DNA from 2 places in the Pasteurella dagmatis genome. Region 2 is predicted to be linked to the other one. Evidence: riboswitches for the same ligand, from Rfam matches in the RefSeq annotation. Region 2 holds a riboswitch; the other holds the start of a gene.

Region 1 (15,106 bases), 1.0 Mb from region 2:
ATGAGTAAAAAGATCGCGGATCTCAGACGGATTCGTCGCACTGCCAACGGGTAAATCTAACACAGGAAAATCCTCACCAAATTGCGCTCGCACTTCTTGTGCGCTACGGCAAGGTGGCAAAGTGGTGAGATTGGCACTAGTTGAAGTTAACGCAAAGCCCGCTTGCTCACAGAGTTGCTTCACCGCATCGTGCTGACATAAACGCACCGCAATGCTGTCGAATTGTCCAGTTAAAAATTTTGGCGTACTACTTTTTGCGGGCACGACCCAAGTGATTGGGCGATCATATTGTGTCTGCAAGCGTTGCCAGTGTTGCTCATCAAAATTTGCGGTCTCAATAAAGGGCAATAAAAAGTCTAAATGAGGTGCAACCAAAATCAGCCCTTTCTCAATTGGACGTTGTTTCAGAACTAATAATTTTTGCACCGCACTTTCGCTATTTGGGTTACAACCTAAACCAAATACAGCTTCTGTGGGATAAGCCACAACGTCATTTTGTTTAAGTTGTGCAACGATTTGTTCAATATTCATTAAAATTAAATTTCCGAGTCAAAAATATAGCGACAACTTTTATTCGCACATTGAAAAGTGCGGTGAGTTTCCGTTTCTTTTTTCAATGTACAAACTGGGCTTTCACACGCAGGACAAGCCACTAAATACGGCTTACTAGGTAACGTAAATTTACATTGAGGATAGCGATTACAACCATAAAACACTTTGCCTTGACGCCCACGACGTGCCACCAATTCGCCTTTTTGGCATTCAGGACAAGGAACCGTTTCTTGCGCCTGCTCCTCTGGTTCATCGTGAACTACAAAATGACATTCTGGGTAATTGCTGCAGCCAATGAACATACCAAAATGTCCTTGTTTTAATACTAACGGATACTGGCATTCTGGACATTGCTGTTCTAACACTTTCAGAATTTTGCTTTCAGAATGTGATTGTAAAGGTCTTAAATAATCACAAGCAGGGTACGCGCTACAACCTAAAAACAAGCCTTTTTTACCCTGTTTGACCTGCAATAAAGCGTTGCAAACGGGGCAATGTTCTTCTTGTTTTGTATGTTGAAAAAGGCGTTCGCTCATTGGTGTTCCTCAGTTAAATTAAAACAATTCTACCCCAAACGTCTTCAATAATGCCACGCTTTCAAACACAGGCAACCCCATTACACCCGTAAAACTGCCCTCAATATGCTCAATAAACGCACCGCCTAATTGCTGAATCCCATAAGCACCTGCTTTATCCATCGGTTCGCCTGTTGCGATATAGCCTTGAATCTCATTTTCCGTTAAGGTTTTAAAATGTACTTTGCTGATTTGCACTGCTGTTTTCATTTGCTGATCATTCGCAACACAAATCGCCGTAATCACCTGATGTGCTCTGCCTGACAACGCACGCAACATCTGTGCTGCATCAGTTTCATTTTCTGGCTTGCCTAAAATGTTATCATCTAAAATCACTGAGGTATCCGCAGAAAGAAAGGGCAAGTGCGGTACATTTTTCGCAAGTTTTTCCTGTTGCCACTTTTGGCGTGCTGCGTGATTTTTCTCAATCGCCATACGCAATACATAATCCGCGCCCTTTTCATTCGCTAGCGGCGTTTCATCAATATCGCAGCAAAACACGTCAAATTTAAAGCCGAGATTTTGCAAAATCTGTGCACGACGTGGGCTACTTGAGGCAAGGTAAAATTGGGAATGAGACATAAGCCAACCTGATAAATAAAAAAGATTATAACCTGTTAGGATAAATCCGCCACTTTCCTTTATACTTTAATCCTTCGTTAAACTTATGGAAAGACTTTATGCTATTTGAACTGACCGCCTCACAATCCCTGCTGATTATTGGTGCTCTGACTTTTTGTTGTGTCATTTTATTGTTTATCAGCGCGCGTCGTAAACGTGACAGCCAAGAATTGCAACAAGATCTCAATAAAACCATCGAAGATTTCAATCAATTATTAAGCAAATTTGAAGCATTGCAACAAACCAAAAGCCAACTTGAACAAGCAGTGGTGAAATATCAAACTAATGCGGAAGGGTTACAAGTGCGTTTGATTGAACGTGATGAAAAGTTAGGGTATTTGCAAAAAGAACTTGATGAAGAACAAGCTCGTCATAATGAAATTTCAGAAAAAATCACCGCACTTAAAGAACGCTTTGGCATTGCTTCTGCGCAAGCGGAAAGTTTAGAAAAACAACTTGAACATAGCCAAAGCAATTTCTATCGCAAAGAGCAAGAGAATCGTGAATTAGTGGAAAAATTGACCGTACTTTCACAAGAATTTACTGAGCTAAAAACCACACTAGCGGAAAAAGAAAAAAACTTTGCCGAGCAACAACAAAATATTGAGCAAAGTAAGCAACAACTAAGCACAGAATTTCAAAATCTCGCCAACCGTATTTTAGAAGAAAAAAGCCGTAGCTTTAGCCAAAGCAATCAAACCGCATTGGACAGTTTGCTCAAGCCATTTCGTGAGCAAATTGAGGGTTTTCAAAAACGAGTGAATGAAATTCATTCTGAGTCAGTAAAAGGCAATGCGGGTTTAGAAGCGGAAATCAAAAAAGTGTTGGATATTGGCTTAAATATGTCTCAACAAGCGGATAATCTGGCGTCTGCGCTAAAAGGTGAAAAGAAAACCTTAGGTAATTGGGGTGAGGTGCAATTAGAACGTGCGTTACAATTAGCGGGCTTGATTGAAGGCGAACATTACGAAGCACAAGCGCATTTTAAAGACAGCGAAGGCAAACACAATTACCCTGATTTCATCTTGAATTTACCAGATAACAAACATTTGATTATCGACAGCAAAATGTCGTTGGTAGCCTATGAAAGTGCGGTCAATTCTGATGATGAAATACTGCGTCAGAGCAAACTACGTGAACATATCAAAGCGATTAAAAATCACATAGATGATCTGTCGCGCAAAGATTACAGCAACTTGATTGGAATGCGTAGCCCGAATTTTGTGCTGATGTTTATTGCCGTTGAGCCTGCCTATATCGAAGCCATGAAAATGGATCCAAGCCTATTTAATTATGGCTATGAGAAAAATGTGATTCTAGTGTCGCACACCACTTTAATGCCAATTTTACGCACAGTGGCAAACTTATGGCGTATCGAACGTGGCAATGCAGAAGCAAAAGAAATCAGTGCTCGTGCTGGAGAAATTTACAATCAAATTTGCGTCGTTGCGGAGCGTCTTAGCAAGCTCGGTAACACACTTTCCACTGTAAGTTCGCACTATAACAACACCGTGACGGCTCTAGTTGGTCAACAAGGCTTAGTCGGCAAAGTTGAACGTTTCAAAGACCTCTCCGCCAAAGCCAACAAAGTCATGCCAAACGTCGAACTGTTACACAATGATGTAGAAGTAGAACGCTTGCAAGTGGTTAAAATTGAAGAAAAAATAGACAACAAATAGCCGCAATATAAATTAATAACGTGACAAAGATCACATTTCTTTAACAAATATCTTCTCTTTTTAGTAGAGTAAGGTAGTCTTATCGCACTTTAGTCGGGGTGCCTTACGTTGGTAAAACGTAAAGCTGAGATGATACCCGTGAACCTGATACAGCTAATACTGACGTAGGAAACTAATTATGCGAACACTTTCATTTTCTTTGATTTTTTCAACTTCCTTATCTCGCTTATTCCTATTTCAACGCTAATTAATTTATTGTTAATACAATGAATGCAGTTGAAATTCGTTCACTCACATTGACCTATAACCAAGAACCTTTGTTCTTAGGGTTTGATTTTGCTTTACCTAAAGGAAAGTGGACAAGTATTTTGGGTGCTTCTGGTGTGGGAAAATCCACATTGTTGCGCGCTATTGCAGGGCTTGAGAATGAGGCGAAAGCGCAAGGGGAGATTTGTTTTCCGCATAATGAAAAAATCAGCTATATGGCACAACAAGATGCGTTATATCCTTGGTTGTCTGTCATTGATAACGTTCAATTGGCTCAACATCTAACCCATTCAAAAACGTTAGAAACACAAACCCAAGCACAGCAGTTGTTAGCTGCGGTCAAAATGGATATGCACCAACACAAGGCTTGTTATCATTTATCTGGTGGACAAAGACAGCGTGTCGCCCTTGCCCGTACATTAATGCAAGACGCAGAAATTGTTTTAATGGATGAACCTTTTTCGGCATTGGACGCCGTCACCCGTTTGCAATTGCAAAATCTCGCTTGTGAGTTGCTAAAACACAAGACCGTTTTATTAATCACCCATGATCCGCAAGAGGCGATTCGATTAAGTGATGAAATCTATGTGTTACAAAATTATCCCGCGACGCTTTCAGAGAAAATCGCCCCCACTGGCACGGCTCCTCGTGAATTAGTGCAAGATGATTTGTGGCAATTGCAGCAGCATTTACTTACTCAGTTAATGAAAGGGGCGGAATAATGCAAATCAAAACGCTCCTTAAAGTCACGCTACTTTCATTATTATTGCTTGGATTATGGCAAAGTGCGGTCAGTTTTTTTGATGTTCCACGCTATATGTTGCCACCACCTACCGAAGTTTTCGACCAACTTGCTAGCCGCTACGATTTATTGTGGGAACACGCACAAGTGACCTTATTAGAAATTGGGCTAGGGCTATTTTTAGGCGTCACATTAGGGCTGATTTCCGCTCTACTTTTGAGTTTATCGCGCCATTTATCCGCATTTTTATTACCGTTATTAGTCATTTCGCAAGCCATTCCTGTTTTTGCGATCGCACCGTTATTGGTGCTGTGGTTTGGCTATGGGTTAGCTTCCAAAATCGTAATGACGGTGCTGATTATTTATTTCCCTGTTACCGCTGCTTGTTATGACGGCTTACGCAACACACCAAACCAATGGTTAGAGCTGGCAAAAACCATGCAAATATCACTGCTTCCGATGTTATTTAAAGTGAGATTACCCGCTGCATTGCCCTCTTTTGCATCAGGCTTACGCATTGCAGTATCCGTAGCACCTATCGGGGCGATTGTCGGCGAGTGGGTTGGTTCATCACAGGGACTCGGCTATTTAATGCTCCACGCTAACGCTAGAATGCAAGTGGATTTAATGTTTGCGGCGTTATTCGTTTTAATGATTATCAGCTTGTGTTTGTATTTCAACGTGGATTATTTACTGAACAAATGGCTACCTTGGGTGAGGTTTTTAAAATAATCAGTCAAAAGAATAGCTTAACAATTTTTGAAAAAACAACCGCACTTTCATCATTAGTGAATTAGGTTCCTTTTCTTTGGCGAAACAAAGAAAAGGAATAAACAAAATCAAAAAGGAATACAACGATGTCAACAACACAACAACTTATCAACAATGCAGGGCAATATTGGCAAGAGTATGTGCATCACACCTTTGTTCAACAACTGGCAAATGGCACGTTGCCGAAAGCCTGTTTCCAACATTATCTAAAGCAAGATTATTTATTCCTGTTTCAATACAACCGTGCACTGTCATTGGGTATTTATAAAGCCGAAAATTTTGCCCAAATGAAAACGGCTCACGAGGCAATCGGTGCATTGTTGCACGAAATTCAATTACATATTCAATTCTGTGGAAACTGGGGAATTGATGAAAAAACGTTATTCAGCACTGAAGAATCTGCCGCTTGTGTGGCTTACACACGTTATGTGTTAGACGCTGGAATGACTGGCGGTCTAGCTGAGCTTTATACTGCTATCGCCCCTTGCGCTATTGGTTATGCAGTGATTGCAAAACACATCGTAGAAAGTGGTGTAAGCCCCGAAAACAACCCGTATCAGGCATGGATTGATGCTTATTCAGGTGAGGAATTTCAAACTGCTGCACAAAATGCAATTGAAGCATTAGATGCGTTATGTGCAGGTTTAACCGATACACAACTTGCTAAATTACAACAGATTTTTAATACCGCAACCCGTATGGAATCTGCATTTTGGCAAATGGGATTAGATTTAAGCTAACAAGAAAAAAGGAGACAAATACATGCAAAACATCGTGAAAAATACGCTTACAGTTGCGCTCGCAATGGGCGTGAGCCTTTCTGTATCTGCCAAAGAAAAATTAACTTTATTGCTCGATTGGTTTGTAAACCCAGATCACGCAGCCATTATCGTGGCACAACAAAAAGGTTATTTTGAACAACATGGCTTAGAGGTTGAAATTGTTGAGCCTGCCGATCCTTCTCTACCGCCAAAATTAGTGGCGGCAGGTAAAGCGGATTTAGCCGTTGATTACCAACCACAGTTACAAATCCAAGTGGCAGAAGATTTACCGCTCACTCGTGTTGGCACCTTAGTAGCAACGCCATTAAATACGTTGATTGTGTTAGAAAAAAGTGACATCAAAACCCTAGCCGATTTAAAAGGCAAAAAAATTGGTTATTCAGTGAGTGGCTTTGAAGACTCATTGTTAAAAGCCATGTTGAAGTCCGCAGGTTTGACTAGCAAAGATGTGGAAATGGTGAACGTCAACTGGTCACTTTCCCCGTCTGTGATTAGCGGTCAAGTGGACGCTGTGGTCGGCGGTTTCCGTAACTTTGAATTAAACCAAATGCAATTAGAAAAACAACCAGGTCGCGCGTTCTATCCGGAGGAAAACGGGGTGCCGGTATATGATGAGTTAATTTTAGTGGCAAACAAAACATCAATGACAAAAGAAAAAATTAGCAAATTTTTAACCGCACTTGAGCAAGCTACCATTTACACTATGAACCACCCTGACGATGCGTGGAAATCATTCGTGGCGTACAAACCAAAAGAATTAGATAACGACCTCAACCGTTTAGCGTGGAAAGATACTCTACCTCGTTTAGCCTTACGTCCAAGAGCGTTAGACAGCCACCGCTATGAAAGAATGGCGGAATTTTTGAAAGAAAATGGCTTAACGAAAGTGGTTAAACCGTTGAGTGATTATGCGGTAGAAGTGAAATAGCTTCTTACTTTCTTTGCTTCGCCAAAGAAAGTAAGCAAAGAAAGGCGACCCTGATTTTTCTTTTCCCTTCGCTTATTGCTAACTTTTGGAACTAACTTTCCAAACTCACTTGCTTCGCAAGCTCAAACAAGGAAAGTTGTTCTCAAAAGTAAACGCAACCGCTACGGCGAAAAATAAGGGAATAAAAGAAAATAAATCTGATTTTAAAGAACAATTTAAATTCGGTTAAAAGTCATCGCACTTTTAATTAAAAAACTCGATAAAACGAGGCCCCGTGTAAGTTGCCCGAATGGAAAAGGCATTTTTAGGAAAATAAGGTTGCGTAGCGAAGTGAAGACAACTTATTTTCCGTTAAGAAAATGGCTTTGAAATGAGGAAAAGCAACTTAGTCGGGTCTGTTTTCTTTTTGCCTACCTTTGCTTTGCACAAGCAAAGAAAAAGTAGGTCGCACATCGTGCGAAACCCGATAGAACTAAACTGATAAAACTAAAACATCACAAAACAAAAGTACAACCAATATGTTAAAACCAAAATACCTACAAAAAATCAAATCTCAAAACCCTCTCATCCACAACATTACCAATGTGGTGGCTGCAAACTTCTCTGCCAATGGATTGCTTGCGATTGGGGCTTCGCCGTTAATGTCTGCTGCGATTGAAGAAATGGAGGAAGTGCCACGTATTAGCAATGCATTGGTGATTAATATCGGCACCTTAATGGGGAAAGAAGTCGCTGCAATGGTGTTAGCGGGTAAAACAGCAAACCAAGTGGGTATTCCAGTTGTGTTGGATCCCGTGGGAGTGGGAGCAACCCGTTTCCGTAAACAAACTGTCGCTACGTTATTAAAAGAAGTGAAATTTGCCACAATTCGTGGCAATGCCGGCGAGTTAGCCACAATTGCAGATGTGGACTGGAAAGCGAAAGGTGTGGATGCAGGCAACGGCAATGCTAATGTCGCAGAAATTGCTCGCATTGTTGCTGAAAAATATCACTGTGTAGTGATGATCAGCGGTGAAACGGACTATTTAAGTGATGGCAAACGCCATGTACAAATTCACAACGGCACACCACTATTCCCGAAGATTACGGCATCAGGTTGCTTATTAAGTGCAGTTTGTGGTGCGTTTTTAGCAGTAGCGAAACCTGAAGAATATTTTGATGCCATGGTTGAAGGTTGTACGACTTATGCCTTAGCTGGCGAGTTAGCTGCTAAACAATTAAGCGATACACAACACGGACAATTTTATGTGGGCTTATTAGATCAATTAGCCAGTATTTCCCCAGAACAAATTTCACAATTAGCGAGAGTATCTTATGAGTAATATTGCACAAGCCTTAACCATCGCAGGCTCTGATAGCGGTGGCGGTGCGGGTATCCAAGCGGACTTAAAAACCTTCCAAATGCGTGGTGTGTTTGGTACTTCGGCGATTACCGCCATTACTGCACAAAACACGTTGGGTGTGTTTGATATTCACCCGGTTCCATTAACGACGATTGAAGCACAGCTGAAAGCTATTGCGGACGATTTCCACATTTCGGCATTTAAAATCGGAATGTTAGGCACGGCAGAAATTATCGAATGTGTGGCGAATGCACTGAAAAAATACCAGTTTGGCAAAATGGTATTAGACCCCGTAATGATTGCAAAAGGTGGGGCACCGTTATTACAACAAAATGCAGTGAATGCGTTGAAACAGCATTTAGTGCCAATGGCAGAAGTGATTACACCAAACCTACCTGAGGCAGAAGCCTTAACAGGCATTAAAATTGTGGATGATAAGACCGCACTTGAGGCGGCAACCTTATTACAGCAAATGGGCGCAAAAAATATCGTGATTAAAGGCGGTCACACTGAAGATTCACAAAGCAGCGTTTGTCGTGACTGGATTTTCACCCCAACCGAAACCTTTTTCTTAGACAGCCCACGTTTCCCGACGAAACATACTCACGGTACAGGCTGTACCTTCTCAGCTTGTCTAGCGGCTGAATTAGCGAAAGGTAATTCTATTGTTGATGCAGTAAAAACCGCAAAGGCGTTTATTACCGCAGCGATTAGTGATCCATTAAACATTGGTCACGGACACGGACCGACAAACCATTGGGCCTATTCCAAAGTGGAAAAATAAATCGAATTTGCACAAAAGTGCGGTCAAAAAACACAACGTTTTGAAAGGATGTATATGAACAAAATTGAACAAGCAATGCGACTGTATTTTATCGCAGGCACACAAGACTGCCCGAATACAGGGGGAGATCCTGCTGAAAATCTATTGAGGATTTTAGAACAGGCATTAAAAGCGGGGATCACCTGTTATCAATTCCGCGAAAAAGGTAAAAAGTCCTTACAAGATCCAGTAAAAGTGAAAGAACTTGCGATGAAATGTCGCGATCTTTGTCGTCAATACAATGTGCCTTTTGTGGTGAATGATGACGTGCAACTGGCGATTGAAATTGGGGCTGACGGTATTCACGTTGGGCAAACAGATATGGCAGTCGCCGATGTTGCCGCACTTTGTCATAGCAAATGTTTTATTGGCACCTCCGTCAATACCCTTAATCAAGGGCTTGCCGCACAAGCTAACCCGCTTATTGATTATTTCGGCACGGGTCCCATTTTCCCAACCCAATCAAAAGAAGATCCAAAACCTGTTGTAGGTGTCGAATTCATTTCTACGATTCGCCAGAATGGGATCGATAAGCCAATCGTGGCAATTGGTGGTGTCACTGCTCAAAGTGCAGGAGAGCTACGTCAACGTGGTGCTAATGGCGTAGCTGTCATTTCCGCTATCGCACAATCAAATAACATCACAAAAACAGTTCAGGAGTTGCTAGGGAATGCGTAATAATCCGCGTAAAGTTGCTGTTGCGACGATGGTCGGCACTGCAATCGAATATTTTGATAATTATATTTATGCAATGGCCGCGGTGTTAATTTTTAACCACCAATTTTTTAACAGCGAAGATGCAATGTCGAATGATCTTGCCGCACTTTCTACTCTTGCACTGACCTTTTTCGCACGTCCGGTAGGTGCAGTATTATTTGGACATTTTGGCGATAAAGTTGGGCGTAAAAAAATGTTAGTTGCCTCTTTATTGTTAATGGGCTTCTCAACCATTTTGATTGGTTTACTCCCAACCTATTCTGATATTGGTATTTGGGCGACCATTTTGCTTTGCTTGTGTCGTGTGGGACAAGGCATTGGATTAGGTGGCGAATGGGCAGGGGCTGCATTAGTTGCGGTAGAAAATGCACCAACAGACAAACGCTCTTGGTTTGGTATTTTCCCTCAACTTGGCGCACCTATCGGCCTGTTGCTTGCTAACGGCGCATTTTTCTTAGTGGGTGCAATTTGGGGACAACAAGCAATGTTAGAATGGGCTTGGCGAATTCCGTTTTTATCTTCCATTGTGTTAGTTGTTATTGGGCTGTATATGCGAGCTAAGCTCGAAGAAAGCCAAGTATTCTTAGAGGCGACAGAACAAGGCAGAAAACAAACTGTGCCAGTAAAATCCTTACTCAGTACTCATTTGCGTCCTTTTACCTTAGGCGTGTTAATCGCTAGCTCAGGCTATGTGCTGTTTTACATATTAGTGGCGTTTGCTCAACTTTATGTGAAAAATGCCCCAACTGTATCCGAAGCAGGTCACGCACTTGGGCTTGGATTACCAGCGAATATGTTTACCTCTTACTTGTTGATCACATCTGTGATTTTCGCAATTTCCATTGCTTTATCTGGTATCTACGCAGAAAAATTTGGTCGCAAAAACTTGTTACTTTGGTCAACACTAGCCACCGCAATTTTTGGCTTAATGTTACCGCTCTTTTTAGGCGACGGGACGCCAACCAGTATTTTCTTATTCTTGGCATTAGGCTTTATTGTTCAAGGTTTGACTTTCGGACCAATGGCTGTGATGCTACCCGAATTATTTCCAACTGAAGTGCGTTATTCTGGTGCAGCACTATCTTACACTGTGGCAGGGATTGTAGGTGGAAGTGTATTTACAATTTTCTCTGTCAAACTCAATGCAAACTACGGTCTGATTAGCGTAGGAGCTTACTTAGCGGCGATGTCGCTTGTTTCAGTCATTGCCTTATATTTTACCCCTGAAACCAAAGGGCGTAATTTATCATCTAACTAAAACAGATAAAAAATGGCTGAGATCACTCAGCCATTTTTCTTTTCTACTATTAAACTTACCAAGCCCAACCTACACCAGCACCGATGTTGATATGACCCTGTGTATCTGCACTACCTGAAGCTTTAAAGCTAATATTGCCATTATCAGATACTCGGCTTAACCCTACGGCTACAGAAGATTGTCCACGATATGAACCCACTGCAATCGAGCCCATTGATTGCCCTTGTCTTAAAGCTTGTGGTAAGTTGGCAATCGCCGTTGCTCCCGCAATACCCGCACGTAAATCACGATTCATCGAATTCACATCTTTCGCAAGTTGAGTGACTCGGTTGTCAATTGCCATAATCTGTTTTTGATGATTTTGTTGAAGTTGGTCAACATAACGTTTATTCACCGCATCATCTGCTTTTGTTGGTGCTTTCAAGCCAGAAATCATACCAGAGCCATTACCATCTTTATCTCTCGCAAACTCCAACGATGGTGTCGCACCTGACTTAATCGCCACTTTCACATCACCTTGTTTATCTTTGATTGTTATCCCCTCACCGGTCATTTCAGCTGAACCTTTATCGCTTTCTGTCGTAACAGATTTCAAGCCTTTGAGTTTATCTGATAATTTAATAGATAACGTATGGTTTGTTTTATCTGCTTCAACTTTAATGTTGCCTGTCGCAGTCGTGGTACTATTGAATTTATCACCACTCGTGTTTTCTTCACCTTTAATTGTTAAGGTTTGACCTAGATTGCGATGCACTTCGTCGCCTTTAGCAGTATCATTGCCTGCAAAGTTCAATCCTTCGGCTTTAACATCCTTCAACTGTTTCACATTGACTGCGTCAGTGTCTTTCTCCCCAGCTTTCACATTGCTAATAATACGTGTTCTATTATTTGCAGGACGAAGCACAACTTTCTCATCATCTACCGCAGATGCTAGCTCTACACCCGGTTTTAACTTACCATTTGGACGTACATTTTCTACTGCATAGTAGCCATTGATAGCTTTACCATCACCGCTGACATAATCAACATAAACGAGTTTTTTGCCAGTTTCGCTATCAGCATATTCAAATGGCACATTGTTCTGAATATGATCAACATAATTTTTGTTGATTGCCGTTGAACCATCAGCATCATCTGCAACATCTTGCAAGCCATCAACTACACCTTTGTTATTAGCAAAGTGTAACTTATTATGCACTAACGTGGTTTTATCGCCTTTTTCATCACTAATTTCAAGACCAATAGTGCCGACTTTCGTAGCTGATTTGCTATCGTCTGATTTTAACGTGACTTCTTTAAATTCGGGACGTTCATTCAATGCCACCGAAATCGTGCCATTACCGGCATTATCAATGGTGTAACTGGTAGTTAAGTTTTTACCAACAAAAGATTGTTCGCCTTTTTTGATTTCTACTTTAGCAGATTTCACTTCGAGGGTTGAACCCAATGCCTGTTTACCTTGTTTATCATCTGCTCCAAAAGTTAAGCCTTTATCTACTAACTCATTGATATCTTGTACTTTTTTATCCACATAGTTTTTATTTGCCGCTAAAGAACCATCTGACTTATCATCAAGATCTTTAAGACCTGAAACTATACCGGTTCCCTTACCATCATCATCTTTTGCAAAAGCAATTTCTGGTTTGGTTTCGCCATTTTGATCTTTGCCGCCAATACCAATGACAGATTTACCATCTTTACCATTGATCGTCAGACCTTGTTTCGTCAATTGAGCATTAGCCTTATTATCTTGCGAATTTGGATCGCCCACAGTCACACCAGAAGCGTCTAATTTAGTTTGATCACCGTCCTTTTTAAATACCGCAGAAGAAAGATCTACAAGATCTTTAGCTAACTTAATTTCTAAACCATCGTTCGTCGCATTTTTTTCGACTTTCAGGTTTCCTGCTGCAGTATCACCTGTCAAATCACCTTCGCCAGTTAATTTCAAAGTAGATCCTAAAGTGCGGTCAATTTTTTGCTTATCATCGCCTTCAAAACTGAGACCTTGGTTAGTCATTGCAGAAGCAATAGCAGCTAAATCACTTACCGAAGCTGCTGAGTTTAATTTCTCTGTAGCCTTGTCTGCTTTTAACTTATTCAAGTTAGCCAATTTTTCAGCGTCTGTTGCACCTTCTAAAATTGGTGCTAAACCTGTAATACGGCGATTTTCACCATCAACTACTAATGTAGGTTGATTATTACCATTATTAAAGGTTAAAGACTTGTTAGTTAAATTAGAACTATGACCATTCCCCTCAGTTTGTAATCCTTGCGCTGTCAAAGTAGATTTGTTGCCGTTATCAACGGTTTCCACAGACGTTAAGCCTTTCAAGCTTTTCGCTACATCAACTGTAACCACACCATCTTCTGCAACAGTTGTAACGGTATTTGTGCCATTCACAAAATTTAAACCAGTATCTAGTGTAGTAGTTAAAGCACTACCACCATTTGCCTTATAGCTAAAGCTTGCTTTACCTATATTATTAGCGACATTACCTAATGCTTTGTCCAATGCAGTGATTGCATCGCTCATCGTCGCAGGATTTTTATCAGCGTCTGCCACTGAAGTGAGTGCTGGAATCTCAAGAGTAACAATACCATTCTGAATAGTGAATTTACCCAATTTCACTAAAAGTGCATTTAATTGCCCACCATTGATCGCATCAGTAGAAGTATCACTCACAGTACCTTTTTCTAAACCAGTGATTTTACCATCTTTACCAATAATGATTTTATGAGGTGTAGTTTCGCCAGCTTTAGTTGTTGCAATCTCAACCCCATTTTCAGTGAGCGAAACTGTTGTTGCTGCTTTACCATCAACTTTCGCTTCGCTAGCAATGGATTGAATGCCTTTCAATGCTTTAGCAAGTTTAATCACTAATTCATCGTTATTTGCAACAACAAATAAGTTATCTGCTGCACTCTCAAGTGCGGTTGAATTTTCTGAAGTTTCCCCTTTTATCACCAAAGTTTGACCTAGGGTTTTACTGATTGTTGGATCTGTATTGCCTTTAAATTTCAAACCTGCACTGGCGTTAGTCAATTCATTGATAAGCTCATCAACTTTCAATGACACAACAAATTTTTTACCACCAGTAGTATTTGTTTGATCAGAAGCTACTTGAATACTTCCACTACCCTCAACGGTTTCGAGCAAATTAATTTTTTGTTTCAGAGCATCATTTAATTTACTTTCCGCAATAGCACCTTCTTTAAGAGACAAACTCAGATCACTATCAATTAGCTTACCTGCACCTGTAACAGAAATTTCCGCATTACCATTAAGATTTCCACGAGTAATTTTATTTTCTTTTGTTGCAAGATCATCTTTACTCGCCGTATTTTGAATTTTTGTATAAGTATCTTTATCTAAACCAAATTCAATTTGCCCGTTCGCTTTATCTTTGAGTTCGATACCTTTTTTCGGTGTATCTGTTGCCTGATTAGTATCGGTCGCAGCTACAAAATTTAGACCTGTTGATAGATCTACTGGTTGTCCTGCAACACTATTGACCTTGTAACCAAGCTTATGAGCATCACCTTTTAATAAAGCTTTCACTTTGTCTGATAAATCAATTTCAACTTTATTGCCATATGCTTTTGTAGTGATAAATTTCTGTTCTCCAGAACCTGCACCTACAATGCTTAAATCTTCATTATCAAATTTAATACTTGGTAATTGATTGCTTTCTTTTGTAGTGTCATCGCCTTGGAATTTTAAATGTACTGCTTTGAGTTGTTTCACATTCACTGCATCATTATCGTGAGTACCACCTGCAACCCCAACAATTCTGCGATAAAATTGACCACGTTTACCCACAGATAAAACCCCATTACCTATATCATTTACTGATTCATTACTGAGATAAGCAGCATCATTTGTGAGATCAGATGTCATAACAGCACTATTGAAACCTAAAGCAATTGAGTTTTTAGCTTCACTCACTGCATTTGACCCGATTGCAAGCGCATTATCACTACTGACTCTAGCACTATGGCCAATTGCAATAGTCTCGGCATTATTTGCAATAGCAGAATCACCAAA
Region 2 (15,106 bases):
TATAAAATGGACTTGGATTTATGGTACGACCAGTTTATTGTGTGCAATCCCAGCATTATGGCATGAATGGCAGGTGGTTTATTTTGTGTTGGCAATGCTACCGCTTGTTGCTGTGAATATTTATTATGTCAGACAAAAAGATGAGCGCGCATTATTGAATGATTTTGCAGGCATCATTATTTTTGCAATTGCAGGAATGGCATCTTATTATTTTTCTGACCGCACTTTTGACCATAAAATCTGGTGGGTTGCGATTTACCCAACATTATTTTTTATTGGTACGACACTTTATGTGAAATCCGTAATGCGTGAGCGTAAAAATCCACGCTATTTAATGGCATCTATACTTTTTCACTTAGGTTGTGTGTTGATTTTTTTACCTTTGCAACAATATTTGTTAGCATTGGCTTTCGTACCGCCGTTAATTCGCGCAATTTGGTTACCTAAAGTTAAATTGTCAGTCAAACAAGTTGGTTTAATCGAAATGGCGGTTTCACTCGTATTTTTTGTAATGTTATTAGTTGCAACGTTATAAGGTGTGATTATGAAATTATCAAAATGGCTTTGTCTCATTCTGTGTGCTAGCTGTGGCTTAGCAAATGCAGTGCAGCCTGAGCTTGATGTGGCTCAGAATGTCACACAATTGTCACAAGACATTTCAGAACGAATCCAAAAACAGCTCGAATCAGAAAATGGGGCAAATTCAGCGTCCGAGATGACAGACGAACAACGTCGTGAGTTAGTCGTGAAAGCTGCTGAAATACAAGATTGGAAAGCGGCGTTTGATTTATTGCTTCCATTAGCACAAAAAGGGGATTATCAGGCACAAGCTAACTTAGGTATTTTATATGCGAAAGGGCAAGGCGCTCCTCAAGATCTGGAAAAAGCCTATTGGTGGTTTAGTGAGGCCGCAGAAAAGGGAAGTGTCAAAGCTATTAATAATTTAGCAGTGTTCTATCTACAAGGTCACGGTGTAAAAAAAGATATTAAACATAGTATTAAATTATTTGAACGTACAGCAAGTTCTGGTTCACAAGATGCCATGGTTGTTTTAGGGCAAATTTATGAAAATGAACTTAAACAACTTAAAAATGCGTTTAAATGGTTCAAAAAAGCTGCGGAAGCGGGGGATTATAATGCGAAATATCGTATTGCATTGATGTATGAACACGGTGAAGGTACTAAGAAAAACAAACAACAAGCCATTCATTGGTATCAAGAAGTATTAAAAGAAAAAGGTGCTCTAACTGAGGTTGCTCAAGAGCGCTTAGCTAACTTGAAAAAATAATATTTCACTTACTATAAATAAAGGGATGTCATTTAACATCCCTTTGAGTTTTATTATTTACTTTCAATTTCAGGTGTAATCACTTCTATTTCTGCATTACTGTGCAATCCGCGTGGTAATTGAGTACCTTTTCTTCCTCGTTCTGCACGGAATTTTTGTAATTCTTCTGGCTTTAAGGTTACTTTGCGTTTGCCTGAATGGAAAACTAAAGTAGAACTTTCTTCAATTAAGAGTAAACGGACCAATAGTTCAGAACGATCTTTAGCATTTACTGCTGGGATAGTGACGATCTTATTTCCTTTTCCTTTAGCCAATGATGGTAAATCTTTCGCTGGGAAGATCAACATTCTGCCAGCAGAAGTTAAAGCGACTAAAAGTGCGGTCTCATTTGTGAGTTTTAATGGCGGTAATACTCTGGCATTTTCAGGTAAGGAAATCAGCGCTTTACCAGCTTTGTTGCGCGCAACTAAATCTTCAAACTTACAAATAAATCCATAACCGGCATCAGATGCCATTAATAATGGTTGATTTTCTGTTTCGATTAGCACTTGTTCAACGCTTGCACCTGCGGGTAGTGTAAGTTTTCCTGTCAACGGCTCACCTTGTGAACGAGCAGAAGGTAGCGTTAATGGATCAAGGGCATAACTACGACCAGTGCTATCAATAAAGACAGCCGCTTGGTTGCTTTTACCATAAGCGTGGGCAAGATATTTATCACCTGCTTTGTAGCTGATATTTTGTACATCAATATCGTGACCTTTCGCACAACGTACCCAGCCCATTTCCGATAAAATCACTGTAACAGGCTCAGCTGGAGTCATGTCACTTTCAGAAATTGCTTTGGCTTCTGCACGTTCCACTAGTGGTGATAAACGTGGGCTGGTATAAGTTTTAGCATCTTGTTGGATTTCTTTTTTGATTAAACCATTTAACCGACGTTCAGAACCTAAAGTCAGTTGTAAACTATCGCGCTCTTCTTCTAAACGATCTTTTTCTGCTTGTAATTCATGTTCTTCTAACTTCGCTAAATGACGTAAGCGCAAGTTCAGAATTGCTTCTGCTTGTTCATCCGTTAAATTAAATCGTGCTATTAACACTTGTTTCGGCTCATCTTCATTACGAATGATCTGGATTACTTCATCAATATTGAGATAAGCAATCATCAAACCGTCTAAAATATGTAAGCGAGCAAGCACTTTATCCAAACGATGTTGTAAACGGCGAGTGACTGTGGTGCGACGGAATTGTAACCATTCGGTGAGGATTTCAACTAAGCTTTTTACCGCTGGTTTATTGTCCAAACCAATCATATTCATATTCACACGATAGCTTTTCTCTAAATCTGTCGTTGCAAATAAATGTGCCATCAATGCATCACAATCGACTCGATTAGAGCGCGGTACAATCACAATACGAATTGGGCTCTCGTGATCGGCTTCATCACGAATATCTTCTACCATTGGCAACTTTTTCGCTGTCATTTGATCTGCAATTTGTGCGATCACTTTTGATGGAGAGGATTGATGAGGTAAGGCCGTAATCACAATTTCGCCATCTTCTTTTTTCCAAACTGCACGCATACGTACAGAACCACGACCTTGTTCATACAGTTTACGGATATCGTCTTTAGAGGAGATGATTTCAGCCTCTGTTGGATAGTCTGGACCTTGAACCACAGTGAGTAAGTCGTCTAATGTGGCTTTCGGGTTATCAATCAACATCACAGCTGCATCGGCAATTTCATTAATGTTGTGTGGTGGAATATCAGTTGCCATACCTACTGCGATACCGGTTGTACCATTTAATAAAATATGCGGTAAACGTGCTGGTAAATATTGAGGTTCAGCTAATGTCCCATCAAAGTTTGGTTGATAATCAACGGTGCCTTGTCCTAATTCTGATAACAGTACTTCCGCAATTTTAGATAAGCGAGATTCGGTATAACGCATTGCTGCAAAAGATTTTGGATCATCTGGCGCCCCCCAGTTCCCTTGACCGTCCACTAATGGATAACGATAAGAGAAAGGTTGTGCCATTAATACCATTGCTTCATAACAAGCTGAGTCACCATGTGGGTGAAATTTACCTAAGACATCCCCCACCGTGCGGGCAGATTTTTTGTATTTTGCTGTGGCATTCAAGCCTAATTCTGACATTGCATAAATAATGCGACGCTGTACTGGTTTTAACCCGTCGCCAATAAAAGGCAATGCACGATCCAAAATGACGTACATTGAATAGTTAAGATAGGCTTTTTCAGTGAACTCGCGTAATGGCGTTTGTTCAATGCCTTCGTAGTTGATTGTGTTCATAGTTGTTTTAGTTTTGGGTTAATTTTATGTTTTATATATCGGGTTTCGCTGAAGGAGACCTTCTTTCTAAATTTGAGCAGTTCACGCTAGAAAATTGGGGTAAAATCCACCGCACTTTTATTTGACTTGAGCTTTGTTATTACAAAGTAATGTCTAAATTTATACAGCTAAATCCACTTGATCGCCTTTGGTTTGTAACCAATTTTTGCGATCTTCTGAGCGTTTTTTCGCCAGTAGCATATCCATTAATTCTAAAGTTTCGGCGCCGTTGTCTTCTTCTTTGTTGTAAGTAAGTTGGACTAAACGTCGGGTGTTTGGATCCATTGTAGTTTCACGTAATTGGATCGGGTTCATTTCACCTAACCCTTTAAAACGTTGTACGTTTGGTTTGCCTTTTTTGTTTTTCAAACGGTCTAAAATCGCCTCTTTTTCACCCTCATCTAAGGCATAGAAAACCTCTTTACCTAAGTCAATACGGTAGAGAGGTGGCATGGCAACATAAACGTGACCGTCTTGTACTAATTTTGGGAAGTGGCGGAGGAATAATGCGCATAATAGGGTTGCGATGTGTAAACCGTCCGAGTCCGCATCGGCAAGGATACAGACTTTACCGTAACGTAACTGAGAGAGATCGTCGCTGTCTGGGTCAATTCCTAAAGCCACTGCAATATCGTGAATTTCTGTTGAAGATAAAACTTGTTCTGATGACACTTCCCAAGTATTTAGAATTTTACCGCGTAAAGGCAAAATCGCCTGATATTCTCGATCACGAGCTTGTTTTGCTGAACCGCCAGCAGAGTCACCTTCCACGAGGAATAACTCGGTTTTTTCTAAATCTTGTTGGCTACAATCGGCAAGCTTACCTGGTAGAGCAGGGCCACTAACTAATTTTTTACGTACCACTTTTTTCGAAGCACGCAAACGGCGTTGCGCTGAACTAATCGCCATTTCAGCCAGTTGTTCCGCTTGTTGTACGTTTTGGTTTAACCATAAACTAAAGGCGTCTTTAACAACTCCGCTCACAAAGACCGCACTTTGACGAGAAGATAAACGTTCTTTAGTTTGTCCTGCAAATTGTGGATCTTGCATTTTTACTGAAAGTACATAAGCACAACGTTCCCAAATATCGTCAGCTGTTAATTTGACTCCACGTGGTAACAAGTTTCTGAATTCACAAAATTCACGCATTGCATCTAGTAAGCCTTGACGTAGCCCGTTGACATGTGTACCACCTTGAATGGTTGGAATCAAGTTAACATAGCTTTCGCCCAATAATTCTCCGCCTTCAGGCAACCATAATAAGGCCCAGCTAACAGCTTCTTTATCCCCTTTAAAATCGCCAATAAAAGGCGATTCAGGTAAGGTCAATAAGCCATTTACAGCTTCGCTTAAATAGTCAGATAAACCGTCTTCATATAACCAAACATCTTCAGTGTCGTTGACTTTATCAATAAATTTAATTTCTAAGCCAGAGCAAAGTACAGCTTTGGCACGTAATAAGTGGCGCAAGCGAGAAATGGAGAATTTATCACTATCAAAATATTTTGGATTTGGTTTAAAACGAACTGTTGTGCCTGTGGTACGGCGCCCGCAAGTGCCGATAACTTCTAATTCTTCGACTTTAACGCCATTTTCAAAGGCAATTTTATATACTTCTCCATTGCGTTTTACTGTGACATCAACACGTTCAGACAATGCATTGACCACGGAAATGCCCACACCATGTAAACCACCTGAAAACTCATAGTTTTTATTGGAGAATTTACCTCCAGCGTGCAGTTTAGTGAGTATGACTTCTACACCAGATACTTTTTCAACAGGGTGAATATCCACTGGCATACCACGACCGTTATCAATGACTTCAAGAGATTGATCTTTATGTAAAATCACTTCGATTTTAGTGGCATATCCTGCTAATGCTTCATCAACACTGTTATCAATGACTTCTTGGCCTAAATGGTTTGGACGAGTGGTGTCGGTGTACATTCCCGGACGTAATTGAACGGGCTCAAGATCTTTTAAAATGGTTATTTCATTCGCGGAATAATTATTTGTCATAAGTTAGGTTATTGGCTGTTTTATTTTTTATTGTCAAAATTGTCCAAGATTCTAGCAAAAAAAGCCTGTTTTTGCACTATAACGTATTTTTAGCATATTTATTCACTATAACTTAATAAATAGCTTAGGAAAACGATTGCTCATTGATAATACTTAGCTATAATAATTAACCTTAAGTTTTTGTAAATTAATGATTGAAAAAGGGTTTAATACGAAATGACAGCATTGCAAACGCCTTATTATTTGATTGATAAAAGTAAACTTTTACGCAATATGGAAAAAATTGCATATTTGCGTGAAAAATCAGGGGCAAAAGCATTACTTGCATTGAAATGCTTTGCGACTTGGGGCGTGTTTGATTTTATGAGTCAATATATGGATGGTACAACTTCATCATCGCTTTACGAAGTACAATTAGGTAAAGAAAAATTTGGTGGTGAAACACACGCTTACAGTGTAGCGTATTCCAATGAGGAAATTGATGAAGTCGTAGCAAATGCTGATAAAATTATTTTTAATTCCATTAATCAGTTACAACGCTTTGCAAATCGTACGGGAGATTTACCACGAGGTTTACGAGTGAACCCACGTGTAAGTACATCAAGCTTTTTGTTAGCAGATCCTGCACGTCCATATAGCCGTTTAGGAGAATGGGATATTAATAAAATTCGCGAAGTGATGCCATTAATCACTGGCTTTATGTTCCACAATAACTGTGAAAATGAAGATTTCGATAAATTTTGTGAGATGCTTGATCGCATTGAAAATGAATTTGGTGAATTATTACACCAAGTGAAATGGGTCAGCCTTGGAGGGGGGATTCACTTTACTGGTGAAAATTATCCATTAGAGGCATTTGCAGAACGTTTAAAACAGTTTTCTGATAAGTTCGCTGTACAAGTGTACTTGGAGCCAGGTGAAGCTTCGATTACGCTAAGTACAAGTTTAGAAGTCACGGTGTTAGATATTTTAAATAACGGTAAAGAATTAGCGATTGTTGATGCGGCAACAGAAGCGCATATGCTAGATTTATTAATTTATCGCTCTGAAGCGAAGTTATTACCAGATGCCTTCAAAGGCAAAGGTGAATATGAATATATGGTTTGTGGTAAATCTTGTTTGGCTGGTGATATTTTTGGTGAATATCATTTTGAAAAACCATTAAAAATTGGTGATCGAATCTCATTTTGTGATGCGGCTGGTTATACCATGGTGAAGAAAAACTGGTTCAATGGTGTAAATATGCCAGCCATTGTGATTAAAGAACTTGATGGTTCAGTTCGAGTGGTAAAAGAATTTGGCTATCAAGATTATGTTGAGAGTCTATCTTAATAATGAATAAGAAGTGCGGTTGATGTTAGCAAAATTTTGTTAAAACAGACCGCACTTTTTCGGTTTAACTTTATCGTATTGGATGATAAAGCTATCTCTGCCCTGATATTGACTTTTTAGGTTTTCAATATGTATCAGGTTTTTATTAACGCCTATGCCGATCCTTTAGCAAGCTCGGTACTTGGGAGGAAAATGCTAAATGAAAAAAAATGTTTTGGTTATTGGTGCGGGTGGCGTATCACAAGTTGTGGTACATAAATGCGCGCAACATAATGATGTACTTGGTAAAATTTCTCTTGCTTCACGCAAAATTGAAAAATGCCAAGCCATTGCGGAAAGTGTGGTAGAAAAAGGTAATTTTAAACTGCCAGCGACCATTGAATGCTTTGAAATTGATGTATTTGACGTAGAAGCGACGAAAGCATTAATTCAAAAAACAGAATCACAAATTGTGATTAATGTGGGGCCATCATTTGTCAATATGTCCGTATTACAAGCTTGTATTGAAACTGGTGCTGCATATATTGATACCGCAATGCACGAAGATCCAAGTAAAGTTTGCGAAACACCACCTTGGTATGCAAACTATGAATGGAAACGTCGTGAGTTATGTAAACAAAACAATGTGACTGCAATTTTAAGTGCAGGCTTTGATCCTGGGGTTGTTAATGCCTATGCCGCATATGCAGTCAATGATGAGTTTGATAGCGTAGATAGTATTGATATTATTGATATTAACGCAGGGAGCCACGGTCGTTATTTTGCTACTAACTTTGATCCAGAAGTGAATTTTCGTGAGTTTACAGGGACAGTTTGGAGTTGGCAAAATAGTCAATGGGTAGCTAACAAGATGTTTGAAGTGAAGCGTACGGATGATCTGCCAATAGTCGGTATGCAAAATTCTTACTTGACAGGTCATGAAGAGCTACACTCGTTATCAACACATTTAAATGTCCCGAATATCCGTTTTTGGATGGGCTTTGGTGAGCATTATATTAATGTATTTAATGTGTTGAAGAATCTGGGGTTATTATCGGTTCATCCTGTAAAAACCGCTGAAGGTTTAGAGGTGATTCCAATTAAGGTCGTGAAAGCCGTGTTGCCAGATCCAGCTTCTTTAGCACCAACATATACTGGTAAAACCTGTATTGGTAATTTGGTGAAAGGTAAAAAAGACGGTAAAGAGAAAGAAATCTTTATTTATAATGTCGCAGATCACAAAGAAGCTTATGAAGAAGTCGGTAGCCAAGGCATTTCCTATACTGCTGGAGTGCCGGCGGTAGCCGCTGCATTATTGATTGCCACAGGTGAATGGGATGTCGGTGAGATGCGTAATGTTGAGCAGCTTGATCCAAAACCATTTTTGAATCTTTTAAACAGAATTGGCTTGCCAAACCGCATTAAAGATGAAAATGGTGATCGTGAATTAAGTTTCTAATTCTGACTTATCATTGAAAGCACAAGTTAATACTTGTGCTTTTTTTGTATTAATAAAAATTTTGAAAAAATTTAACCGCACTTTCTTTAACCCATTCAGCTTGTTACAATGGCAAAGTTCTGCTGTTCAAGCAAAATAAATATAATAGATATATAAAAACTAACTGATAAGAAAGTTTAAACACATTATGTTGTTATCCATATTTTATAAGAATATCTGCGAGTACTGAAAAATGGAAAATATAGAGCGAATTAAAGAAAGCTACAATGAGCTTCCTTATATTTCAAAAAGTTTTGTACATACTTTACCAGAAAGACAAAAAGCGATTTTGTCTTTATTAGGTTTTCAAACACCTGAAATTAAAGGAGCGAAGGTGCTTGAAATTGGCTGTGGTTTTGGTGGAAATATTATTTCTTATGCATTAGCAAACCCCGATACACAATTTACGGGAATTGACTTGTCCGAAAAGCAAATTGAAGGTGGTCGAGAAGTTGTGAAGCAGCTTGGACTTACTAATGTAGAATTACTTTGCCAAGATATTTCTTGCTTTGAAAATCAGGATGTTAAATTTGATTATATTATTTGCCACGGCGTATTCAGTTGGGTACCTGAATTTGTGAGGGATAAAATCTTACAAGTTGTCAAAAATAACTTAGCGGAAAATGGATCAGCTATAATTTCTTATAACACTTATCCGGGATGGAAATCTTTAGAAGTGGTTCGAGATATTATGCGTTTCCGTGCTGATACTTTTGCAAAATATAATGAGAGTTTTACTTCATTAGATAAATTAGCCTTCGGTCGAGGTGCGGTTGCATTTTTAAAAGAATTTGCTATTGGCAATCCCACCGTGAAAGATATTTGTCAACGAGTTGATGATGGCGATGATCATTATGTATATCACGAGTACCACGAAGAATATAATCATCCGTTTTATTTATATGAATTTAATGCGTTATTAGAAAGAAATGGCTTAGCGCATATCTGTGATGCAACTTTAAATAAGACTTTCCCAATTTTTGAAAATGAGGAAATTGAAGCAAAACTTAATCAAGAATGTGGTAATAATCACGTGCTTAAAGAGCAATATTATGATTATCTGTTACATAGCCAATTCAGAACTAGCATCATTACTCATCTTGAAAATAAAGAAAAATGTAATATTTCTCGTGACATCAAAGTAAAAGATTTAGACAGCCTTTATATCCGTGCCAGAGTTCAAGATGATAACCCTCCAGAATTAATCAGTTTTTTATCACGCTTTTATCCCAAAATGGTTAATGTAAAAGCATTTATTGATAATTATGTTGAAGGTGATAAAAATGCGGGCTATGCGGCTATTTTAACCCAAATTTATAATCAAAAATTAGAGTTTTATGCACGTGATATTCCAGTGATAGAAACAGAAAAATTGAAGTTAAAACCTGTATATGCAAAATATTTTGCTTATCATTTGGAAACTGCAAAACCAGTAGTCAGTTTGTCTAACTTTGTTGGGAATATTCTCAGCTTATCTAAGCACGAATTAGAAACTATCTTACAATGTGATGGGACAAAAACAGATCAAGAACTTGTTGATTTTGTGATGGGAAGAATCAATGATGGAGAATGGCAAGTTGTCACAGAAAATGAAAATTCTAACGTTGAAGCCCTCACTGTTGTAGAACGATTTATTAAAGACATCCGCTATTTTATTGAATCTCACTTAATGAATGAATAATAAACAATTAAGCAAGTAAGAAGACGCATATTGCGTCTTCTTTTTTAGTTGAGATTTGTTTATTTAAACAATTGTTGCCAAATGTGCAGGATAAAAGCACGTTCTTTTTGAAACTCATCAGAGCTAGTTTGAGGAGGCAAACCTAACAAATCAAGATGATGAATTTTATTACGTAAGTCCACATAACATTGTTTTAGTTGCTCACAAACTAACTGGGAAATCACCGCACTTTCTGCCATTACATCAAAAATTCGTACATTATCAGACCAAACGGAAAGCGCTGGATTTTTGGGGGCATTAGCAAGTACCAAATATTGTGCAATAAATTCGATATCAGTGATTCCACCACGATCAGTTTTAATATTAAAACGCTCAGGATTGTTTTGTGCTAAATGCGAATGCATTTTTTCACGCATCGCTACTACATCGTTTTTTAACGCTGTAATATCACGTGGGGCACACAGGACTGTCTGTCTAATTTCATCAAATTGTTGGCGTAATTCGGGCGAGCCATAAACTGCACGGCTTCTTACTAACGCTTGTTTTTCCCACATCCATGCCTCTTGTAATTGATAATCTTTGAAGGCTGAAATTGTGCTACAAAGTAAGCCAGATTCACCAGATGGACGCAGTCTCATATCCACTTCATACAAAACTCCCGCAAAAGTATTCACGCTAAAAATACTCACGATTTTTTGTGCTAAACGTAGATAAAATTGGTTGCTATCTAGGCTACGTTTACCGCCGACAGTCTGGCTATTTTGAGTGGATTGATAGAGGAAAACCAAGTCCAAGTCTGATTTATAACCAAGTTCAATGCCACCTAATTTACCATAACCGATCACTAAAAAGCCCTTTTCATTTTCTGTCAAATGCTCAGGTTTACCAAAGCGAGCCGTCACTTGTTGCCACGCTAAATTCACTACCGCATCAATAATGGCTTCAGCTAAAAAGGTCAGATGATCGCTGACTTTCATTACTGGTAATGCACCAAGAATATCAGCAGATGCGACTCGTAATAACGTGGCATGTTTAAATTGTCGTAGACCGTCAATAATTTGTTCTTCATCATCGGGAGGCAAGCGTAATAAATATTGTTTGAGTTCATCGGAATATTCAGTATAAGGCGGTGGATTTAGCAACGCTTTGCGATCTAATAATTCATCTAATAAAATTGGATGACGAGCGACTTGTTCCGCGATTAATTTAGATTTTGCACATAATTCAATTAATTGTTTTAATGCCTGTGGATGTTCCACCAATAATTCTAAATAAGTGGTGCGAGTCAGAATTTTTTCCACGATATTCAACATTCTTGGCAACAGAAGGTGGTAATCCTGATGTTGGAAAATATGTTGCAAAAGGGATGGTAATAATTGATTTAATACTTCTCGTCCACGAGAGCCAATAGGGCGGCGGCAAAGTTCCATTCGAAATTGATTCAGTTTATCAATGATTTCCTCAAAATGTGCTTTTGCAATGTTATTTTCTTCCAACATTATCGTAAGCTCGCTATTTTCTAAGTCAGGATCGAGAAAATCGACCCAGTGATTATCTTCGTTATTTTTTTCGCTTTCCTTTTCATCACCAATTAAATTATTAAAAACTGACCGCACTTTTTGTTGGTGCTGTTGTAACACCGTATAAAAGCTAGCCCAATCTTGAATAGGGTATTCAACTCTTTTTGCTTGTTTTTTTGTATCCCATTGGGTAAATAATTGCGTAGCTTGTACTAAACGCCAACGATCTAGTTCGTTATCAGGCAATACTTGAGTTTGTTGATCGTGAATAGCTTGCAGAATATTTTCAGTACGGCGTAAAAATAAATAGGCGTGTAGTAAATCTTGCTGTTGCTGTTCTGAAATAAAGTCAAGTGCGGTAATTTCTGGCAGAATTTTTAGAAGTTCATGTTGTTGTAAGCGAATCTCTCGTCCACCTCGGATCAGTTGGAAAACTTGAACAATAAATTCAATTTCACGAATCCCTCCCGCACCTAATTTGATGTTATCAACTAAGCCGCGACGGCGCACTTCACGCTCAATTTTGCTTTTCATTTCACGTAAAGATTGAATGACACTGAAGTCAATATAGCGACGATAAACAAAAGGGCGTAGAAGTTGCTGTAAGATTCTGACATTTGGATCTTTCGGATTTATGCCTAAAATACGCCCTTTGATCATCGCATAGCGTTCCCAGTCGCGTCCTTGTTCTTGGTAATATTGTTCCAATGCATTAAAACTCAATGCAAGCGAACCACTTTCCCCAAAAGGGCGTAAACGCATATCGGTACGGTAAACAAAACCATCGGCAGTATATTGATCCAACGCATTGATTAGGCGTTGTCCTAACCGGGTAAAAAATTTATTGTTATCAACGCTACGTCTCGCCCCAATGGTTTCACCATTGCTAGGATAGGTGAAAATTAAATCAATATCAGAAGAAAAATTAAGTTCAAATCCACCCAGTTTACCCATTCCGAGAATATACAGTTGCTGTGGTTGACCTTCTTCATCAACTGGTGTGCCCATTTCAAGACAAGCTTGTTGATAGAGCCAATCTCTTGCCCCAATAATCAAGCTTTCCGCCAATTGTGATAAGCGAATAAAAACCTCTTCTACTGTGCCTAAATTTAAACTTTGGCAAAAACTGAGTTTTGCCATTTCACGATAGCGAAATTGGCGTAATACTTTATAAAGCTGTTCTTCTGAATCTGTGGAAATGAGCAGTTTGTTTAAGCGTTCAGCGTAGTTAGTACAGTCAGAGAAAGTTAGTGCCTTCTGCCAGCATTGATGTAAAAAGTGCGGTTGTTTTTTTAAAGTGTCTACAAAAAAATCTGACAAACTAATCGCAATATAAAGTTGCCCGATTACGGTTTGAGGATCATTTTTCTGTTGCTCAATTTGCTGAAAAATAGGCTGGTTATATTGTTCTGGAAAATGCTGAATTAATAGCTCGGCAAGTTGGTTAAGCTGATTATCGAATTGGGTAAGGGCGAATTGCATAAACTATCCTATGATTAAAGATTGAAACTCAATCATCATAAGCCAAGTATTTCAATGGCTAACTGCTTGACTTTAGCATGAAATTTCTATTTTTAACATTATAGAAAATAAATCTTGTCCTTTTTCTACGAAATATTATAGACTTATTTGCCTAGTCGGGGTGCTTGCAAGGAGCTGAGATAATACCCGTGAACCTGAAGCAGTTAATACTGACGTAGGAAACTAATAGTCATTATTACTGTGTACTTTTTTGATGAAATCACAAGAGAGGACACAATGTCTAAATTAAAAACTTCTTTATTTTTAACCGCACTTTCCACTTTCTCCATCTCTGTATTTGCGCAAAACCAAGCGTTGAATGTTTATACTTATGATTCATTTACATCTGATTGGGGGGCAGGTCCAAAAGTGAAGGCCTCATTTGAAAAAGCACACCCACAGTGTCAAGTGAATTTCACAGCTTTCGGTGATTCAGGCACAATGTTCAACCGTTTACGCTTAGAAGGTAAAAAAACAAAAGCGGATGTGGTTGTTGGTCTTGATAATTATGCATTAGAAGAAGCTGAAAAGAGCGGCTTATTTACAAAAAATAATGTGGATTTAGCACAACTTTCACTCCCAATTGAATGGAAAAATCAAACATTCCTACCTTATGATTTCGGACAATTTGCTTTTATTTACGACAAAACGAAAGTACAAAATCCACCAAAAAGTTTAAAAGAATTAGTTGAACGCCAAGATTTGAAGGTGATTTATCAAGATCCACGCACCAGTAGCGTTGGACGTGGTTTATTAATTTGGATGAACAGCGTATATCCGCAAAATGAAGTAGAAAATGCATGGAAATCGTTAGCGAAACACACTGTTACTGTGGGTAAAGGTTGGTCTGATACTTACGGCGCATTCTTAAAAGGCGAAGCTGATTTAGTGGTAAGTTACAGCACATCACCATTGTATCATTTAGTGTTTGAGCAAAAAGATCAATATGTAGCGACAGAATTGTCAGAAGGCGGCGTATTACAAGTTGAAACTGCGGCGAAAGTGATTGATCGCAACAATGCTTGTGCAGATCATTTCTTAAGCTTTTTAGTGCAATCAGAAGCACAACAACATTTGGTGACAAGCAATGTGATGTTACCAGTTATTCACAGCAAAATTGAACCGCACTTTGATGCATTAAAAGAAAAACAGTTGAAAGCAAAGGTGCTAGATACCAGCAAAGTGACAGCAGAACAGCTTAAAAACTGGATTGCAGTATGGCAGGCAACATTAACAAAGTAATTTTGTAATAATGCCAATGCGTTTTTTCCATCAGACTTTCCGCCCATCGCATTATGTGGGCGGAATTTTTGTGATTGCCTTTTTGTTGCTATTTTGTGGTAGTGCTTTATTTTCGCTTTTTTCTGCACAAGGGGATTATGGCTGGCAACAACTGCTCAGAGATCAGTATTTGCATCACGTTTTAAGATTTAGCTTGTGGCAAGCGTTTTTATCTGCGTTATTATCGATTTTCTTTGGCTTTCTTGTGGCTCGCGCTTTTTTCTATCAAGATTTCAAAGGTAAGCGATTTATTCTTCAATTATTCTCTCTAACCTTTGTTTTACCGTCTTTAGTGGCAATTTTTGGTTTGCTAGGTGTGTATGGTGGTTCGGGTTGGTTAGCAAAACTCGCTGCATTTTGGGGGAGTGATTGGGCACCCAATATTTATGGTTTAACAGGTATTTTAATTGCTCATCTTTTCTTTAATATTCCACTGGCTTGCAAAATGTTTTTGCAAAGTTTGCAGAGCATTCCTGTTCAACAACGCCAGCTTGCTGCACAGCTCAATTTACGTGGTTGGCAATTTATCCGCTTGATTGAATTGCCTTATTTACGCCAGCAAGTTTTTTCCGTTTTCACTTTAATTTTTATGCTTTGTTTTACAAGTTTTGCAATCGTGTTAACGTTAGGCGGTGG

The links. A riboswitch is a leader RNA that binds a small molecule or an ion and turns the genes downstream of it on or off. The one in region 2 is predicted to bind thiamine pyrophosphate.
Region 1: linked by a shared signal. The riboswitch ahead of CKV78_RS07870 (ABC transporter ATP-binding protein) and the one ahead of thiB (thiamine ABC transporter substrate binding subunit) in region 2 are both predicted to bind thiamine pyrophosphate.

The regions. Positions count from the first base shown of each region.
Region 1 covers NZ_LT906448.1:1,725,804-1,740,909, forward strand. Annotated here, with positions in the region: gene CKV78_RS07850 (Sua5/YciO/YrdC/YwlC family protein) at 1-531, opposite strand, end outside; gene CKV78_RS07855 (DNA topoisomerase family protein) at 537-1,088, opposite strand; gene CKV78_RS07860 (Maf family protein) at 1,107-1,709, opposite strand; gene rmuC (DNA recombination protein RmuC) at 1,808-3,427, shown strand; TPP riboswitch at 3,512-3,615, shown strand; gene CKV78_RS07870 (ABC transporter ATP-binding protein) at 3,694-4,416, shown strand; gene CKV78_RS07875 (ABC transporter permease) at 4,416-5,168, shown strand; gene tenA (thiaminase II) at 5,294-5,947, shown strand; gene CKV78_RS07885 (ABC transporter substrate-binding protein) at 5,970-6,917, shown strand; gene thiM (hydroxyethylthiazole kinase) at 7,436-8,239, shown strand; gene thiD (bifunctional hydroxymethylpyrimidine kinase/phosphomethylpyrimidine kinase) at 8,232-9,044, shown strand; gene thiE (thiamine phosphate synthase) at 9,099-9,761, shown strand; gene CKV78_RS07905 (MFS transporter) at 9,754-11,058, shown strand; gene CKV78_RS07910 (YadA-like family protein) at 11,114-15,106, opposite strand, start outside.
Region 2 covers NZ_LT906448.1:485,793-500,898, forward strand. Annotated here, with positions in the region: gene CKV78_RS02350 (YwiC-like family protein) at 1-535, shown strand, start outside; gene CKV78_RS02355 (tetratricopeptide repeat protein) at 545-1,288, shown strand; gene parC (DNA topoisomerase IV subunit A) at 1,342-3,600, opposite strand; gene parE (DNA topoisomerase IV subunit B) at 3,760-5,658, opposite strand; gene nspC (carboxynorspermidine decarboxylase) at 5,875-6,990, shown strand; gene CKV78_RS02375 (saccharopine dehydrogenase family protein) at 7,190-8,428, shown strand; gene CKV78_RS02380 (class I SAM-dependent methyltransferase) at 8,661-10,148, shown strand; gene glnE (bifunctional [glutamate--ammonia ligase]-adenylyl-L-tyrosine phosphorylase/[glutamate--ammonia-ligase] adenylyltransferase) at 10,208-13,150, opposite strand; TPP riboswitch at 13,297-13,388, shown strand; gene thiB (thiamine ABC transporter substrate binding subunit) at 13,427-14,431, shown strand; gene thiP (thiamine/thiamine pyrophosphate ABC transporter permease ThiP) at 14,442-15,106, shown strand, end outside.